2 regions of the Novosphingobium sp. KN65.2 genome follow, and region 1 is predicted to be linked to the other one. Evidence: riboswitches for the same ligand, from Rfam matches in the RefSeq annotation. Region 1 holds a riboswitch; the other holds the start of a gene.
The links. Region 1 has a riboswitch for thiamine pyrophosphate ahead of thiC (phosphomethylpyrimidine synthase ThiC). Riboswitches for the same ligand answer to the same signal wherever they lie in the genome.
Positions count from the first base shown of each region.

Region 1 (7,781 bases):
ACCAAGTCCGCACTCTCGCTGACCGCGACGATCCCCGGCATCAGCGAGGAGGACTTCGCCAGGATCGCCGACGATGCCAAGGCCAACTGCCCGATCTCCAAACTGCTCAATTGCGAAGTGACGCTGGAGAAATCGCTGGCAGGCTAAGCGCGCAGGCCATTGCGCCGGAACGCTCCGGGCAATGGCGCGTTATGGCATTCCGAGGGGGCATCCGGAGTCAGCGAGTTGCCTGGTACGACACAGATCCTTGGCGCCCTGTTCGGCGCCGTCACCTTGGGAACGCTGGCAGGCGCCTCGATCCCCACGACGATGAAGCCGGCCTTCGGCCCTGACTGGCGCGAACGCTACGGCGTGCGCTTCAACCCGTCCGCAGCGACATACTACGTCGAGCCGGGGCCACAGGACCTCAGCCCCCCGTCCGACACCACGCCGCGCTGGGCCGTTTCCTATTACCCGCCGATCCCCGATTCGATGAATGACGATCGCGACTGGCTCGAAGGCCCCGGCGCCGATTTCCTGCAATATGCCTCATATACCCGCGATCCGGCTGCGGATTACCGCGATGCCGTCTCCTACGCCGATGAACCGGCACCGCAGGACAGCCCGACCCTGGCCGACATCGCAGGAGCACGCGTCATCGAGCCGGTGCGCGCCGCCGTGCGCGAACTCAAGGTAGACACCAAGGCCGAAGCAGCCGTCGCCGCTGCCGTTCGCGCAGCCAGCGTTTCGGCAATCCCCATGCCGCGCGCGAGCGAGGGGCTCTAACCCTGCTCACCGCCTGTCCTGGGATTACCCTTGGTCCAGGCGCAGCCCTGACGGACTTCATTGCCTATGCGCAAGGTCACGCCATAGGGATAGGCAGCGTCGGACATGCCGTCGCTGCATTCGCCCGGTGTGATGGCGAGCGTCATTTCGCCGCCGGACAGATTGCCGCTGAACGAAAGACCGCCGCGACCGGCAAAGCGCGAAACCGTGATCGTTTCGCCTTCCGGATTTTCCGGCGTCGTATAGGTCAGGAGAGTTCCTTCGGCATGGCCGCCCCAAAACGGTTCCGTCCCGAGGAAATGGACGACTTCGTCCTTGCCAATACCGCTCCATGGCTTGTGATCGTTGCTGTCGCCCGGAACGTTGGAAGCTCCCGACTGGCATCCGGCGAGAAGCAACGATGCGAGAAGGAAAGCCCGGCGGGCGACGAACGGGGCAAGTGAACCGACCATGACCCGCGCCTACGCTGACCGTCGCGGTCTAGCAAGCGCCTGCAGCACGACTGATTCGACGCAGAACGTTCGCACCCGCAGCATTCATTTACTCGCCTGGCGAACATTTTGGCCGACTCGTAAAGCGCCTCGATCTTCGGCGATCTGCGAATGATCGCTGCTTTTCAGCCTCTTTTCGGGTAATTGCAAATAGTGCAACTACGGCTGCAGCAATCGAATTTGCCAACCTGAAACCGCCTCGACATGCTGCAATGCAACAGAACACAAGGGTGCCCGAGGCAAACTCCTGCACTCCGACGAATAAGGACTTTGCCATGTTCAAGACTGTTTTCACTGCCGCTGCCGTTCTCCTCGCCGTTCCGGCTGCCGCTCACGCCGAAGATGCCCGCAACTTCTCGCACGAAGGCGTCGACTACGCCTACACCGCCGAGCAGAAGGGCGACGTCACCGTGATCAAGGGCACCGCTTCGGGCGGCGTGCCGTTCCGTCTTTACGTTTCGGGCGACCGCGTGACCGGCACCTACAACTACCGCAACGTGAACTTCAAGGTCACCGACGCCGACCAGGCTCTCGCCAAGTTCAAGTAAGGCCTTACGGCCGGCCGCAAGGCCTGCACCACAAGCACGAAAAAGGGCGCCATCCTTCGGGATCGGCGCCCTTTCTATTGGCAGCGGGATGATCGGTGCCCCCCGGCATGGAGGACGAAGGTCAGTGCAGCCGGCGCGTACCGCCCTGCCCTTGCACGAGCCGCACCTCGATTGTGCCTGCTGCTTCCTCGACTTCATGCTTCTCGCAGATATCCGCCAGGAGACCCGCGACCTCCTCGTCGCTGGCGTCACGATCGATGGGATAGCGGGCGATCACCATGTCATCGATGACGTCGACGACGCTGAAGTGGCGGTTGCGGCCAGCCTCGGCAAGGGCATCGAGGTCGAAGCCATCGGCAAGATCCCAGGTCTTGCCACCGCGCGACTTGATCGGCCGCTGGCAATAGCGGCAGGTACAGTGAAGAACCCCGTCTTCCTCGCGATGCTTGCGACCTGCCGGTACGTGTTTGCGCAAGTACCAGCACTGGGCGAGTGGGACCGAAGCGTTCATCTTGCTGAGCATTGCCGTACCTGTTTTCGCGATCTTCAACCTGGCACAGCAGCCCTGCAGAGCTGCCGTCCTGAAGATAAAAACGGTCGTTAGCTGTCGAAGTTAAGCGGCTCTGTCCGCGGCATCAGGCGAGGGTAACGTAGATCTCCGCCACGATAACCCACTCGCCCAGGACCTCGCGCCATTTTGCGGTGTAGTTGCCGCTGCCCAACGACTTGCCGGAACGGTCCTCCACGCCTTGCCAGCGCCCGTACTCCAGTGCGATCGGCTCGACGGCGGAAACGACCACCCGATCAGGCGTGCGCGTGTAGATCGCCCGGGCCGGACTGGCGAATTCGCGCTTCCAGACCTTGAGCTGGGCATTGCGGCCGGAGACCACGGCGCTGTCCGATCCTGTCACCATCACGCAGTCCCGCCCGAGGATGGGCGAAATGGCGGCCAGGTCGCCATTCTCGATCGCATGATTGAAGGCGGCGCGGCGCGTGCGCACGGCAAGTTCGGCGGCGGAATTGGCAAACTGGTTCATGACATCCCTTTGCGGCCCGCTGCGATGCATAACGGTTTGCGCGGCGGGCGCAATTTGCCGCGCGCTGCCTATCCGCGTCTTTTTGCCACCCATGTTGCATGGCCAAGCCCGGAATTCGGCCGCAGCCGTAGGCTGCATGCCATTGCGCGCAGACGGTCCCGAAGGATTCGCCTGCCTTACCTGAACTGCGAAAGGTTCAGTTCCTCGGACGGGCCGAACCAGATCACGTGGCCGGTGTGATCTATCAGATCGTTGCCGGTTTCGGCATGACCGAATATGGTCAGCGCACCGCGGTTGACGGCGGCCCAAGTGGTGAAGTCGCCGAATATCTCTCCCGGAACGGTCAACTGGCAACTGCCGCGCGGATGCGGCCCAACCGGACGCAGGTGGAAGCGTCCGACCCTGACGCCGAAACGCGCGCGGACGCGCTCGGCAAGCGCCTGGGCCTGCTCCAGTTCGGCAGGATCGAAGTAGATATGGGCGTGAAACACATCGGGCCGGTTCATCGCGCGAAGCTGGGCACTGTATATCCTCCGGTCAAGAGCCGGCCGCATACCGTCCATGCCATTTCGGCCCCGCCCCGGCCGGTCCGCCTGTCCCCGACCGGGACGCACCCCAAGGGATTAATCCGGCCACACCGTTGAAACAGCCGAACTTTCCCGCGAACCTGATAATTTCCCGCATCATCCATGCGGCAAGGGAGGAAGGCCATCAATTCCGAAGCACCGATCCTCATTTTCGGCGCCCCACGCTCGGGTACATCCCTTCTCAGCCGGTTGATCGACGCCCATTCGCGCATTTCCATCCCCTTCGAATCCCACCTGTTCAACCAGTGGCTGCCGAGGCTGGAAAGTTATGGCGACCTGTCCGATCCCGCGCGTCAGAAGCGCCTCGTTTCGGACATCGTGCGCCTCGGCGTCGTGCGGGACTGGAGCCCCCGCCCAACGCCGGAAGACGTTGCCAGGCACGTCACCGGACCGGGCTTCGGCGCGGTCGCCCATGCCGTCATGGAATGGGCAGCCAGGACGGCCGGCAAACCGCGCTGGGGGGAAAAGACGCCGCAGCACACGATGCTGCACGACGAAGTGCTCTCCACCTGGCCCAAGGCCCAGGTCATCATGATCGAGCGCGATCCGCGGGCGGTCGCCATGTCTTGGAAGCAGGCACGGTTCCACGGCAATCACGTGCTGCCCTTCGCCAAGGCCTGGGTACGCCATTCGCAGGCGCTCGACGCAGTCGAACGCAAGCTACCGCCGCACCGGCGCATCCGGGTCAGCTACGAGGCTCTCGTCCGCGATCCCGAAACCGAACTTCGCCGACTCATGGACTTTCTCGGCGAGGACTTCGAAGCGCAGCAGCTGGAATTCCACCGCAAGGACAGCAGCTACGACACCGACCAGCGCAACCTAAAGCGCCTCAAGACCCCGGTGTCGGCCGACAGCATCGACCGCTGGAAATCGGGTCTTTCGAAATACGAGATCCGGCTGGTTGAAACGATCTGCGGCGAGACGATGGCGCAGCGCGGCTACGATCCCAGCCCGATCGGCGCCAAACCCGTATCCGAAGCCCGCCTCAGTTTTGCACGCCGGGTGGAAGTGCCGGCGCAGCGGGTTGCCGGCGCGTTCAAGAACCTCAAGGGCTTCGTCTATCTCAGCCGCGACCTGCAGTGGACGGTCGAGCAGCTGCTCTCCGGAGTCTTCCCAGAACTCTAGAGCTGGGCGCAAATACGCTTCCGCCGGGATGCAGGCATCGAAAAAGGGGCACGGACTGCGCGCCCATGCCCCTTGTTTCATGACTTGGCCATCTCCAGATCGCGCTGCCGGCAGCACGGACGGGACGCTGTCCGGGCCGATTACTCCGCCGGGTCGGCGGCCCCTTCGGCGGGCAGGTACAGTTCGTTGCCCTTTTCCCTGTAGACCTTGGACATCTCTTCCATGCCCTTTTCCGCTTCGTCGGCCGCGAGGAAGCCGGTACTCGGCTGGTTCTGCTTGGCGGCGAAGTCGCGCACTTCCTGGCTGATCTTCATCGAGCAGAACTTCGGGCCGCACATCGAGCAGAAGTGGGCGGTCTTCGCGCCTTCGGCCGGCAGCGTCTGGTCGTGGTACTGCTCTGCCGTGTCCGGATCGAGACTGAGGTTGAACTGGTCGCGCCAGCGGAACTCGAAACGGGCCTTCGACAGGGCATCGTCGCGCACTTGCGCGGCCGGATGGCCCTTGGCGAGGTCGGCCGCGTGGGCCGCCAGCTTGTAGGTGACAACACCGACCTTCACGTCATCGCGGTCAGGCAGGCCGAGGTGCTCCTTGGGCGTGACATAGCAGAGCATTGCCGTGCCGTACCAGCCGATCTGGGCGGCACCGATGCCGCTGGTGATGTGGTCGTAGCCCGGCGCGATGTCGGTGGTGAGCGGCCCGAGCGTGTAGAACGGAGCTTCGCCGCAGCTTTCCAGCTGCTTTTCCATGTTCTCCTTGATCTTGTGCATCGGCACGTGGCCGGGGCCCTCGATCATGACCTGAACGTCCTGCTCCCAGGCCTTCTTGGTCAGTTCGCCCAGCGTATAGAGCTCGGCGAACTGCGCCTCGTCGTTGGCGTCGTAGATCGAGCCGGGACGCAGGCCATCACCCAGCGAGTAGGCAATGTCGTAGGCCTTCATGATCTCTGTGATCTCGTCGAAGTTCTCGTAAAGGAACGACTCCTTGTGGTGGGCAAGGCACCACTTGGCCATGATCGAACCGCCGCGGCTGACGATGCCGGTCATGCGCTTGGCCGCCAACGGGATATAGGGCAGGCGCACGCCGGCGTGGATGGTGAAGTAGTCGACGCCCTGCTCGGCCTGTTCGATCAGCGTGTCGCGGAAGATCTCCCAGGTCAGTTCCTCGGCAATGCCGCCGACCTTTTCCAGCGCCTGGTAGATCGGCACGGTGCCGATCGGAACCGGGCTGTTGCGGATGATCCATTCGCGCGTGTCGTGGATGTTGCGGCCCGTGGAGAGATCCATCACGGTGTCCGCGCCCCAGCGGATCGACCAGACCATCTTGTCGACTTCGCTGGCAACGTCCGAAGCCACCGCCGAATTGCCGATGTTGGCGTTGATCTTGACGAGGAAGTTGCGGCCGATCGCCATCGGCTCGCTTTCCGGGTGGTTGACGTTCGAAGGGATGATCGCACGGCCGCGCGCCACTTCGTCACGCACGAATTCGGGCGTCACGTAGTCGGGGATCGAGGCACCGAAGCTCTCGCCAGAGCGGTTGTACTCGGCAAGGCGCGCCCGGCCCAGGTTCTCGCGCTCGGCGACGTATTCCATCTCGGGCGTGATGATGCCCTGGCGGGCGTAGTGCATCTGCGAGAGGTTCTTGCCGGCCTTGGCGCGCAGCGGCCTGCGCAGCGCGGTCGGGAACGGGGGCACGCCGCCCGAACGGTCAGGACCGAGCTGGCCGTTGTCTTCCGGCTTCACTTCGCGCGGTTCGTATTCCTCCACGTCGCCGCGGGCGAGCTGCCATTCGCGGCGAAGGGCGGGAAGACCGGCGGCAATGTCGATCACCGCATCGGGATCGGTGTAGGGACCGGACGTGTCGTAAACACGCACCGGTGGCTCGCCGCTCGACGGTTCGAGGTATATCTCGCGCATGGCGACCCTGACCGAAGGGTTCGACTGAGCCGGGACGTAGATCTTCTTCGAGCCGCGGATGGGCCCGGTGGTTACGCCGATTTCCAGTTTGGAATTGATGTCGGCCATAAACGCTTCTCTCCAGTAAGCGGATAGGTCGCGGATGTGCCGATGCGGCTGTCCACTCCCTCCGCCCGTGCTAACGGGTTCAGGTTCAACGGGTCTTGTGGAGCATACCCACAACTCTCAGCCTTGCTGGCTCCCCGGGGGTAGTTGGACAATAGACGGGTGCGGTGCGCCCGTCTAGGGACCGATCGACCGATGCCCATGCTTTATCGTCTCGACGCGCCTGCCCAGGCGGTTGCGCGCCAGTTCGGCGCCCGCGCGAACGACGACCCCTGGGCGGGCGGCCATGTAGCGCCCGGCCAGTTCGCGCCGGTCATCACCGCCGGGCGGGAAACGATCGCCGGGCCGCGCCCTTCGGGCAGGCAGCCACGCCGCATGGTGCCGCGCCTGTGGGGCGTACCGCCCCCGCCTTCGGTCCACGACGCCCCGCGCTACGGCATCCTGTCGGTGCGCAATCCGGAAAGCCCGTTCTGGATCGGCAATCTCGGGAACAGCGAATTTCGCTGCGTCGTTCCCTGCACCGCATTCATGGAATGGGGCAGCACGCGTGACCGCGAAGGCAAGCGCCGCCAGTGCTGGTTCGCCCTGGAGGATCAGCCGATCTTCGCGATGGGAGCTGTTTGGAAGGACAGCGAGATTCCCGGCTTTGCGCTGCTCACCTGCGAGCCCAATGCAGCGCTGCGTTTCGCAGGGCGCGATTCGATGCCGGTGATCCTGCCACCCGACCCGGCCGCCCTCGACCTGTGGCTCAACGGCAGCTGGGACCGGGCAAGGGAACTGGTCGCGCCCTACTCGTCCTCGCTCATGCGCGAACGCGGCTAGTCCGGCTCAGAAGTGTGGAATCGCCACAGCGATTGCCGCGACGCCAATGAGGATCGAGAGCCAGGCCCACAGTTTGGACAGCGGCCCGAACCGCCGCAGCCAGAAGGCCATGTAGACATCCGAGAACGCCAGCACGACAAGGGCCTCGATGATCATCAGCCCGCCCAGCACGCTCATCGCACCGGACAGCCAGTCCGCCGAAGCCCAGGGATTGACGATGTAGATGGCCGCGCCGAGGAACAGTTCCAGCAGCGCCGCGATCAGCTGGAGTGCGGGCGAAGCGCCGATTTCCTCGAGCATCTTCTGCCAGTGGCCGGCCTGCCGCAGCTCACCGATTCCGGCGAAAAGCGCGAACAGCCCCAGGAACAGCGCAGTCCATGCCGGCGCA
Region 1 covers NZ_CCBH010000143.1:79,431-87,211, reverse strand. The annotation lists gene SPHV1_RS08680 (OsmC family protein) at 1-147, shown strand, start outside; gene SPHV1_RS08675 (hypothetical protein) at 226-765, shown strand; gene SPHV1_RS08670 (COG3650 family protein) at 762-1,217, opposite strand; gene SPHV1_RS08665 (hypothetical protein) at 1,532-1,804, shown strand; gene SPHV1_RS08660 (hypothetical protein) at 1,926-2,327, opposite strand; gene SPHV1_RS08655 (DUF4440 domain-containing protein) at 2,440-2,841, opposite strand; gene SPHV1_RS08650 (DOPA 4,5-dioxygenase family protein) at 3,018-3,404, opposite strand; gene SPHV1_RS08645 (sulfotransferase) at 3,531-4,553, shown strand; gene thiC (phosphomethylpyrimidine synthase ThiC) at 4,694-6,574, opposite strand; TPP riboswitch at 6,614-6,721, opposite strand; gene SPHV1_RS08635 (SOS response-associated peptidase family protein) at 6,767-7,393, shown strand; gene SPHV1_RS08630 (hypothetical protein) at 7,400-7,781, opposite strand, start outside.

Region 2 (7,781 bases), on a different contig from region 1:
TGATCGAAGCGGCGCAACAATCGCTTGGCACACGCGATTTCTGGGATGCACGTCCAGCCATTCTGGAGACAGATGCAGGCGCGATCCGCGCACGCCGGCGCATTATGCAGCTACGCCGGGCCGAGGCTGCCGATGAAGCTCAGGTGGGCAATTGATGCTTGCTTAGGGGCAAGCAGATGAACGTCGGCGCCAATTCGAAGCCGACGTTCATCAGAGCCGCTCAGATCGGCCAGGTCTCGCGCCGGTAGGCGGAATCCCAGAACATCCATTCATAGCGCGTGGCGATACGAAAGGCCGTTTCCATTGCAGCGCGGGTCGCCGGGGTGGCGTTGGCGGCGGCCTCGTCCACCAGCGCGCGCACGCGGGCTGTGGCCTCGCCGAAGGAGGGGGCCGCGTAAGTGTCGATCCAGGCGGCGTAGGGATTGGGCGAGGCGGCACGCGGCTTGATGTCGCAGCCGACTTCCCAGTAGACCCAGAAGCAGGGCAGGACGCCCGCGATCAGTTCCTCGTAGCTGCGCGTCGCGGCAAGGCTGGCGAGGTAGCCGGTGTAGCCAAGGCAGGCGGGCGTCGCCTCGGCCTCGCGCGCCATTTCTGGAGTGACGCCGAACTGCGCGAAGAAGGCCTGATGCAGCGCCTCTTCCACCTGCACCGCGACCTTGGCGCCATCCGAAAATTCGAGCCGTCCGGCAGCCGTCGGCGCGCGGGCGGAGGCGATCGCCAGCACGCGGGCATATTCGGCGAGGTAGAGGCTGTCCTGCAGCATGTAGTGCCGGAAGCTTTCGGGCGGAAGCGAACCGTCGGCCAGTTCCGCAAGGAAAGGCTGGGCAAGGATCGCGCGGCGCAGCGGGGTCACGTCCTGCCAGATCGTGTCGCAGAAGCTCATGGGCTCGTCCTTCCCTCAGAAACGGTGGGTGGCGCCGACGCCGAACTGGCGGCCGGAGTTGATCGTGAAGCTGTCGAACGGGCCGTCGGGACCAAGGCCAAGGAGCAGCGGCAACTGCTGCTGGCCGAACGCGGAGATCGCCCATCGCTTGTCAAAGAGGTTCTTCGCCCAGACCTCAAGGCTCCACGGACCGAAGTCGACGCCGACCCTGCCGTCGACCGAAGCATATCCGGGCGTATGCAGGATATTGTCGATCTCGAAGTCCACGCGCGAGACGTACGCGACGCTGAGGCGCGCGTCGACCTTGGTGGGTCCGGCATCGCCCTGCCAGCCGATCCCCCCGTTCAGCGTCCAGTCGGGGGCATTGGGCGTGCGATTGCCGGTAAGGTCGATCGTCGCCGGTTCGCCGGGTTCGGGCGTGGGATTGGGCGTGGTGTAGCGACCGACGCGGCTGTGCGTCCATGCCGCGGCACCATCGAGGCGGAAGCCGAGGCCGAGTTCGGCCTGCGCCGAAGCTTCCAACCCGTGGACGTCCACCTTGGGCACCGAGAGCACCACCGAATTGCCGAGGAAGACGGTGTTCTGGAAATTGCTGTAGTCGGTGACGAAGCCCGCCAGCGCCAAGCGCACGCGCCCGCCGGCGAGGCGCCCCTTGACGCCCGCTTCCAGCGACTTGACGGTTTCCGCCGCAAAGTTGGCGGTCCAGATGTCCGAGGCGCCGGGAAGCGGGTTGAAGCCGCCCGCCTTGAAGCCGACGCTGCCGGTGACATAGGCGGTGAAGTCCTGCGTCGGGTGCCAGGCCAGCGAGACCTTGGGCTGCCACTTGTCGAATGTCTTCGCGCGGCGGGCGTAGATTGTCGCGGTATCGGTGCCGACGGTGTCTTCCTTGCGGCGGTCGCGGTCGTAACGAAGGCCCAGCGTTGCCTCGAGCGAGGGCAGCACGTCGTAGCTGGCCTGAGCGAAGAGGCCGATCTGGTTGGAGCGGGTCTCGGCGCGCTGCGGCTCGGCACCGAAAAGGAGCGGGCCGAAATCATCGGTCCGGTCGCGTTCGAGACGCTGGAAGAAGAAGCCCGCGTGCCAGCGCAGGGGCCCGGCCCCTTGCGATGTCAGGCGCAGTTCGCTGGTCCATGCCTCGATGTCGACCGGCTGCGAGATGGGCTGGATACCGTTCGGGAACAGCGGCACGCCGCCCAGCGTAACGGGAGTATCGTGGCGAAAATCCAGTTCCTCGACGAAGTCCTTGTGGTAGCTGTCGTAACCACCCGACCATGTGAGCATCAGGGCATCGCCCAGTTCCTGCTCGAAGGTCGCCTGGGCACCCCACCACTCACGCGATGCACGGCCCTCGAAATCGCCCTGCGGATCGGTAAGGATCGCACCGGAAAGCCGCCCGCCGTTGCGGCCCGTGACGTTCTCGGACGAGATGTAGGCCGCGCCGCCTTCCTCGTTCGCCCACCCGATCCGCAGCTTGAGCGTGCTCGTTTCGGAGGTTGCAATGTTGGCTTTCAGGCGCAGGTTGCGGCTGATGAAGCCGTCGACCTTCCTGTCGAGGTAGCTGTTGCGAATGAAGCCGTCGCTGTTGCGATAGGAGCCCGCGAGGCGCAGTTGCACCCTGTCCGAAACCGGCGCGTTGACCACGCCGTCCGCCGTCCAGGTAAAGCCATTGCCCATCCCGAGCGAGGCCATGCCGCCCGCAACGTCGGAGGGGTCGTTGGTGGCGATGTTCACAGCGCCGCCCGATGCCGAGCGTCCGAAGAGCGCGCCCTGCGGGCCTTTCAGGATTTCGACGCGCGCGACATCGTACGTGCGCAGGGTAAAAAGCTCGGAATCGGCAAGCGCCAGGCCGTCCACCACGTAGGCGATCGACGGCGACTGGTTGCGGTTGGTCGAAACGCCGCGCACCGTTATCATGTTGGTGCCGGGGTCCTGATCGTTGATCATGAACACGCCGGGCGTCGCGGCGACGAACTCGTCGATGGTGGTCAGCTTGCGGCGGACGATGTCGTCCTGCGTGAACACGGTCACGGTATCGGGCACTGCGATCTGCGCCTCGGGCCGACCGCGTGCAGTGACGACGATAGGGTCTTCGCTGGCCGCTTCCTCAGCGTGCGCAGGGGCGAGCATGCCCATGGAGAGGCCGGCGCCGAGCACCGTGAAAATGGCAGACGAACGTGTGGCTTGGCGTCGCATTGTCCCTATTCCTCCGCCGGCATGAACCGGATCAGGTTCGCGGGTTTGCGGACTGGACGCCGGAATGCGCCGCGATCCACCTCTCAGCCCTGACAGCGCCAGGACACCCCGTGGGTTGTTCAAGTGAGCGCGCTTAGAAAAACGGTGCGCGAGCGTCAATCGCGGCCGACCATTCATTTCGGCAATGATCTGGCAGAATAAAGGCGACCATCCAGACGCTGCATTCGCTGGACAAGCCAACCGATTCGCCCTGAACATTGCGACGCGCATCGGTGAATATCCATGAAGCGGCTTGCAACCCTCACCCCTCCCGTTACTGGAAGACAAATTCTAATAATTGGAGGGATGAATGGAGTCTCGCCGCGATGCAATCAAACTTGCGCTTGCCGGCACTGTCCTGGTGTCAGGTGCCAGTCGCGTAGAGGCCGCCGGACCCGATCCCGCAGGCGATACATGCAAGGCTTCAGGCCCCAAGTGGCCTCGAGGCATCGAAGGCCAGCGCAAGGCCGACCTCGGCGACGGCCGGTTCCTCAACCCGGTGCTTGCCGGAGACTATCCCGACCCGTCGGTGCTCAAGGACGGCGAAGACTACTACATGACGCATTCGTCGTTCGACGCAGCGCCGGGTCTGCTGATCTGGCATTCGCGCGATCTGGTGAACTGGCGCCCGCTCGGCCCCGCGCTGGCAAGGCCGCTGGGCACGGTCTTCGCCGTAGACATCGCGAAGCACGGCGACCGCTATTTCATCTACATTCCCTTCATGAAGGCGCCCTGGTCGCCGCCGCTTGCCAGCTTCGCGAACATCTACGTCATCCACGCGCCTTCCATGGAAGGGCCGTGGAGTGACCCCATCGATCTGGGCATCGGCGGGTTGATCGATCCGGGTCACGTTGTCGGCGAGGACGGCCACCGCTACCTGTTCTTCAACGACGGCAAGCGCGTCCGCCTCACGCCTGACGGTCTTGCAACGGCGGGACCGGTCGAGACGGCCTACGAGGCCTGGCGCTATCCCGACGACTGGATCACCGAAGCCTGGTCGCCCGAGGGACCCAAGCTGTTCCGTCGCGGCGCCTGGTTCTATCTCGTCAACGCCGTCGGCGGGACCAGCGGACCGGCCACCGGACACATGATCGTCGTCGCGCGCTCGAGATCGGTCAACGGCCCCTGGGAGCATTGCCCGCACAACCCGATCGTTCGGACGCGCTCGGCGGACGAACTGTGGTGGTCGCGCGGCCACGCGACATGCGTCGAAGGCCCCGACGGACGCTGGTTCATGGTCTACCACGGCTACGAGAACGGGTATCAGACGCTTGGGCGGCAGACATTGCTCGAGCCGATCGAATGGACGCCGGACGGCTGGTTCCGCGCAGCCGGAGGAGACCTATCGCAGCCGCTGCGCAAGCCCGCCGGTCTGGCGCAGACGCACGGCATGGCGCACTCGGACTCCTTCCGGGTTACTGCGCTGGGCCGGCTCTGGAGCCTCTACGCCAGCGCACCCGACGAGGTGGCGCGGGTCGTCGTGGCGGACGGCCAGCTGACCCTTGCGGGCAAGGGCACGGGGCCTGCCGACAGTTCGCCGCTTACGCAGCAGGTGGGCGACCGCGCCTACGAGATCGAGGTCGAACTGGAGCTTACCGGCGAGGTGCAGGGCGGCCTTCTGCTCTTCTTCGACGATCGCCTGTTTCTTGGCATGGGCATCGACGGCCAGCGGATGACGACCTATCGCGGCGGCAAGGCGTCCTACTGGCCCGAGCCTGCGCCCGCCGTGCGGCACATGCACATGCGCATCTCCAACCGGGACCAGGTCGTCACCTTCTACTACAGTCTCGACGGCAAGGCCTGGACCCGCCACGCCGTGCGGACCTACGTATCCGGTTACAATGCGAATACGGTCGACAATCTGCTCAGCCTGAGACCGGCGCTGTTCGCTTCCGGTCAGGGAAAGGTTGCCTTCAGGTCATTCAGATATCGAGCTTTGGGCTAACCGCTGGCGCTGACCAAACGGCCGCGAAAGGAGGCTTCGGCAAAGGGGGTGGTCCCGGAAACGCGGTGCCATGCATCCTTGGCAGGTGTCGCGCGCGCCGATGGGATGATACGCTGCAATCATGAAACGCAGGCTCAAGGTATTCTTCGACGGTGGTTGTCGCCCCAACCCGGGCTTTATGGAAGCCGCAGTGGTAGTGCGCGGTCAGGCGCAGTTCTTCGACGATTTGGGAACGGGGTCCAACACGGACGCTGAATGGCTGGCCTTGCTCTTCGCGATCAAATTGGCTCAAGAACTCGGAGAGCGGAATGTCGAATTTGTCGGCGATTCCCTGGACGTGACCCGGCAGGCCAACTTCGCGGCGTCGACCGGGCAAGCTCGGTCGGACCATGCAGCCGCGTTCCTTTCACTTATTGAGCAATATCGGCCCGGAAGAATCCGTTGGATCAAGCGCGAGCAGAACCTTGCCGGAATCGCGCTCGATGCCCGGCGCGGATGGTAGCACCGACTGCGCCGACGCCGCGGTCGTTGACGGCCACGGCTCCGCGCTGACAGGCCGGTTTGCACCGTCCTGTCAGCCAGAAGAATTGCCGGCGTGAAAATCAGATACTGCTCAGCCCCGTTTCGAGGTCTGCAATGATGTCGTCGATATGCTCGATGCCAACCGATATACGCACGACGTCCGGGCCCGCCCCGGCAGCAATGAGTTCGTCACCTTCAAGCTGGCTGTGCGTGGTCGAGGCGGGGTGGATGATGAGCGAGCGCGTATCGCCGATATTGGCAAGGTGGCTGAACAGCTTGACACTGGAAACCAGCTTCACGCCCGCCTCAAATCCGCCTTTCACCCCGAAGGTGAAGACCGCCCCTCCCCTGCCGCCGAGGTATTTGTCGGCAAGGGGCTTGTAACGATTGCCCTCAAGCCCGGCATAGGAAACCCATTCGATCTTTTCGTGCTGTTCGAGCCATTTTGCGACCGCCAGTGCGTTGTCACAATGTCGCTCCATACGCAGTGCCAGCGTCTCCATGCCGGTGAGCGCAAGCCATGCGTTCTGCGGTGCCATGGCCGGCCCCAAGTCACGCAAGCCAAGAACGCGGCAGGCGATGATGAAAGCAATGGGACCGACCGGCTCCAGCGCATCGACAAGGACCGCTCCGTGATATGAACCGTTCGGCTGCGTCAGGCTGGGAAACTTGTGCGCTTGCGCCTTCCAGTCGAAACGCCCGGAATCGACGATCACGCCGCCGACGGAATTGCCATGCCCGTTGAGGAACTTGGTCGTCGAGTGGGTTACTATGTCGGCCCCATGCTCGAATGGGCGACACAGCATCGGGCTGGCCATCGTATTGTCGACGATCAGGGGAACGCCGCCTTCATGGGCGATGTCTGCAATGGCCGCGATGTCGGTCACTACGCCGCCGGGGTTGGCAAGGCTCTCGATGAAGACGCAGCGAGTCTTTTCGTCGATCGCGGCGCGGACATTCTCAGGATCGTCTACATCGACGAAGCGGGTTTCCCAGCCGAACTTACGGAACGCTTCGCCCATCTGGTTGAGCGAACCGCCATACAGCCTGCGCGCGGCGACGATATTGCAACCCGGTTCCATCAAGGTGTGAAACGCCACCAACTGCGCCGCGTGGCCGCTTGCCACGCCGAGCGCGCCGACACCTCCCTCAAGTGCTGCGATCTTCTTCTCCAGCACGTCGTTTGTGGGATTCATGATCCGCGAATAGATGTTACCGAACTGCTTCAGCGCGAACAGATCCGCGGCATGTTCGGCACTGTCGAACACATAGCTAGCCGTCTGGTAGATGGGAGTGATCCGGGCATTGGTTGTCGGATCGGGTTCGCACCCGGCATGCACGGTCATCGTTTCAAGTTTCAGGTCGGCCATCTTTTATCCCATCCGGTATGTTATCGAGGATGGGAATAGCGGGTATCACGCCGCACGGACCATATCCATCTCGGGTTCACTCACACGAGGACATGACAGATTCGATTGATCGGTCCAGGTCAAGAACACCCTCTGTGCGGCTGTGAATGGCCGTTGCGTTATACGCTCGCTTCGTTGGCGGAGCCGGAAAAGCGTCTTCCAGATCAAAAGCCTGAAAACTTGCCATTCGCCCGCAGTTCAGTTGGGCCGACGGCAGCCGCCCACTACCGCGCCGGCGATCCAAGCAGGTATCTCAAAGTCAGGCGCCAAGGGCGCCGACTTGGAACCTAATTTCCGGTCAAGCGTCGTGCTCGGGGAACAATGGGGCAGGAAGGCGAATGGCCAGGACGAGACACCCGAGCAACAGAGCCACGATCACAAATATGGCCGGCAGGACCTGTCCCACCTCTCCTGCCTGCGCGCTCGCGAAAAAGGCGGTGCCGACTATCGCCACGCCAAGAGCCATCCCCAGTTCCTGCACCGTCTTTATCAGCCCGCTGGCCGCGCCTGCATGCTGCCGGTCGACACGAGCAAGGATCACCGGGGTCAACGGGCCATTGGTCATACCCATCCCTGCGCCTGCCAGCGCAAGGCAGCCAAGCACCCACCAGCCCTGTCCGCCCGTTGCGATCCAACCAAGCGTACCGGCCGAGAACAAGGCCATGCAGGTAACCCCGCCAACAAGGACCCACTTGCCATGGCTGGCAATCAGCTTGCGCCCCAGGAAGGCAATGCCAATCATGACCCCGACACTGAATGGAATGTGCAGGAGGCCAGTCTGAAGCGGCGAGTA
Region 2 covers NZ_CCBH010000152.1:83,267-91,047, forward strand. The annotation lists gene SPHV1_RS12165 (aromatic ring-hydroxylating dioxygenase subunit alpha) at 1-155, shown strand, start outside; gene tenA (thiaminase II) at 221-883, opposite strand; gene SPHV1_RS12175 (TonB-dependent receptor) at 899-3,073, opposite strand; TPP riboswitch at 3,065-3,194, opposite strand; gene SPHV1_RS12180 (family 43 glycosylhydrolase) at 3,423-5,057, shown strand; gene SPHV1_RS12185 (ribonuclease HI) at 5,179-5,559, shown strand; gene SPHV1_RS12190 (O-acetylhomoserine aminocarboxypropyltransferase) at 5,660-6,949, opposite strand; gene SPHV1_RS12195 (MFS transporter) at 7,287-7,781, opposite strand, start outside.
Region 2: another riboswitch for thiamine pyrophosphate. It lies ahead of SPHV1_RS12175 (TonB-dependent receptor); the one in region 1 lies ahead of thiC (phosphomethylpyrimidine synthase ThiC).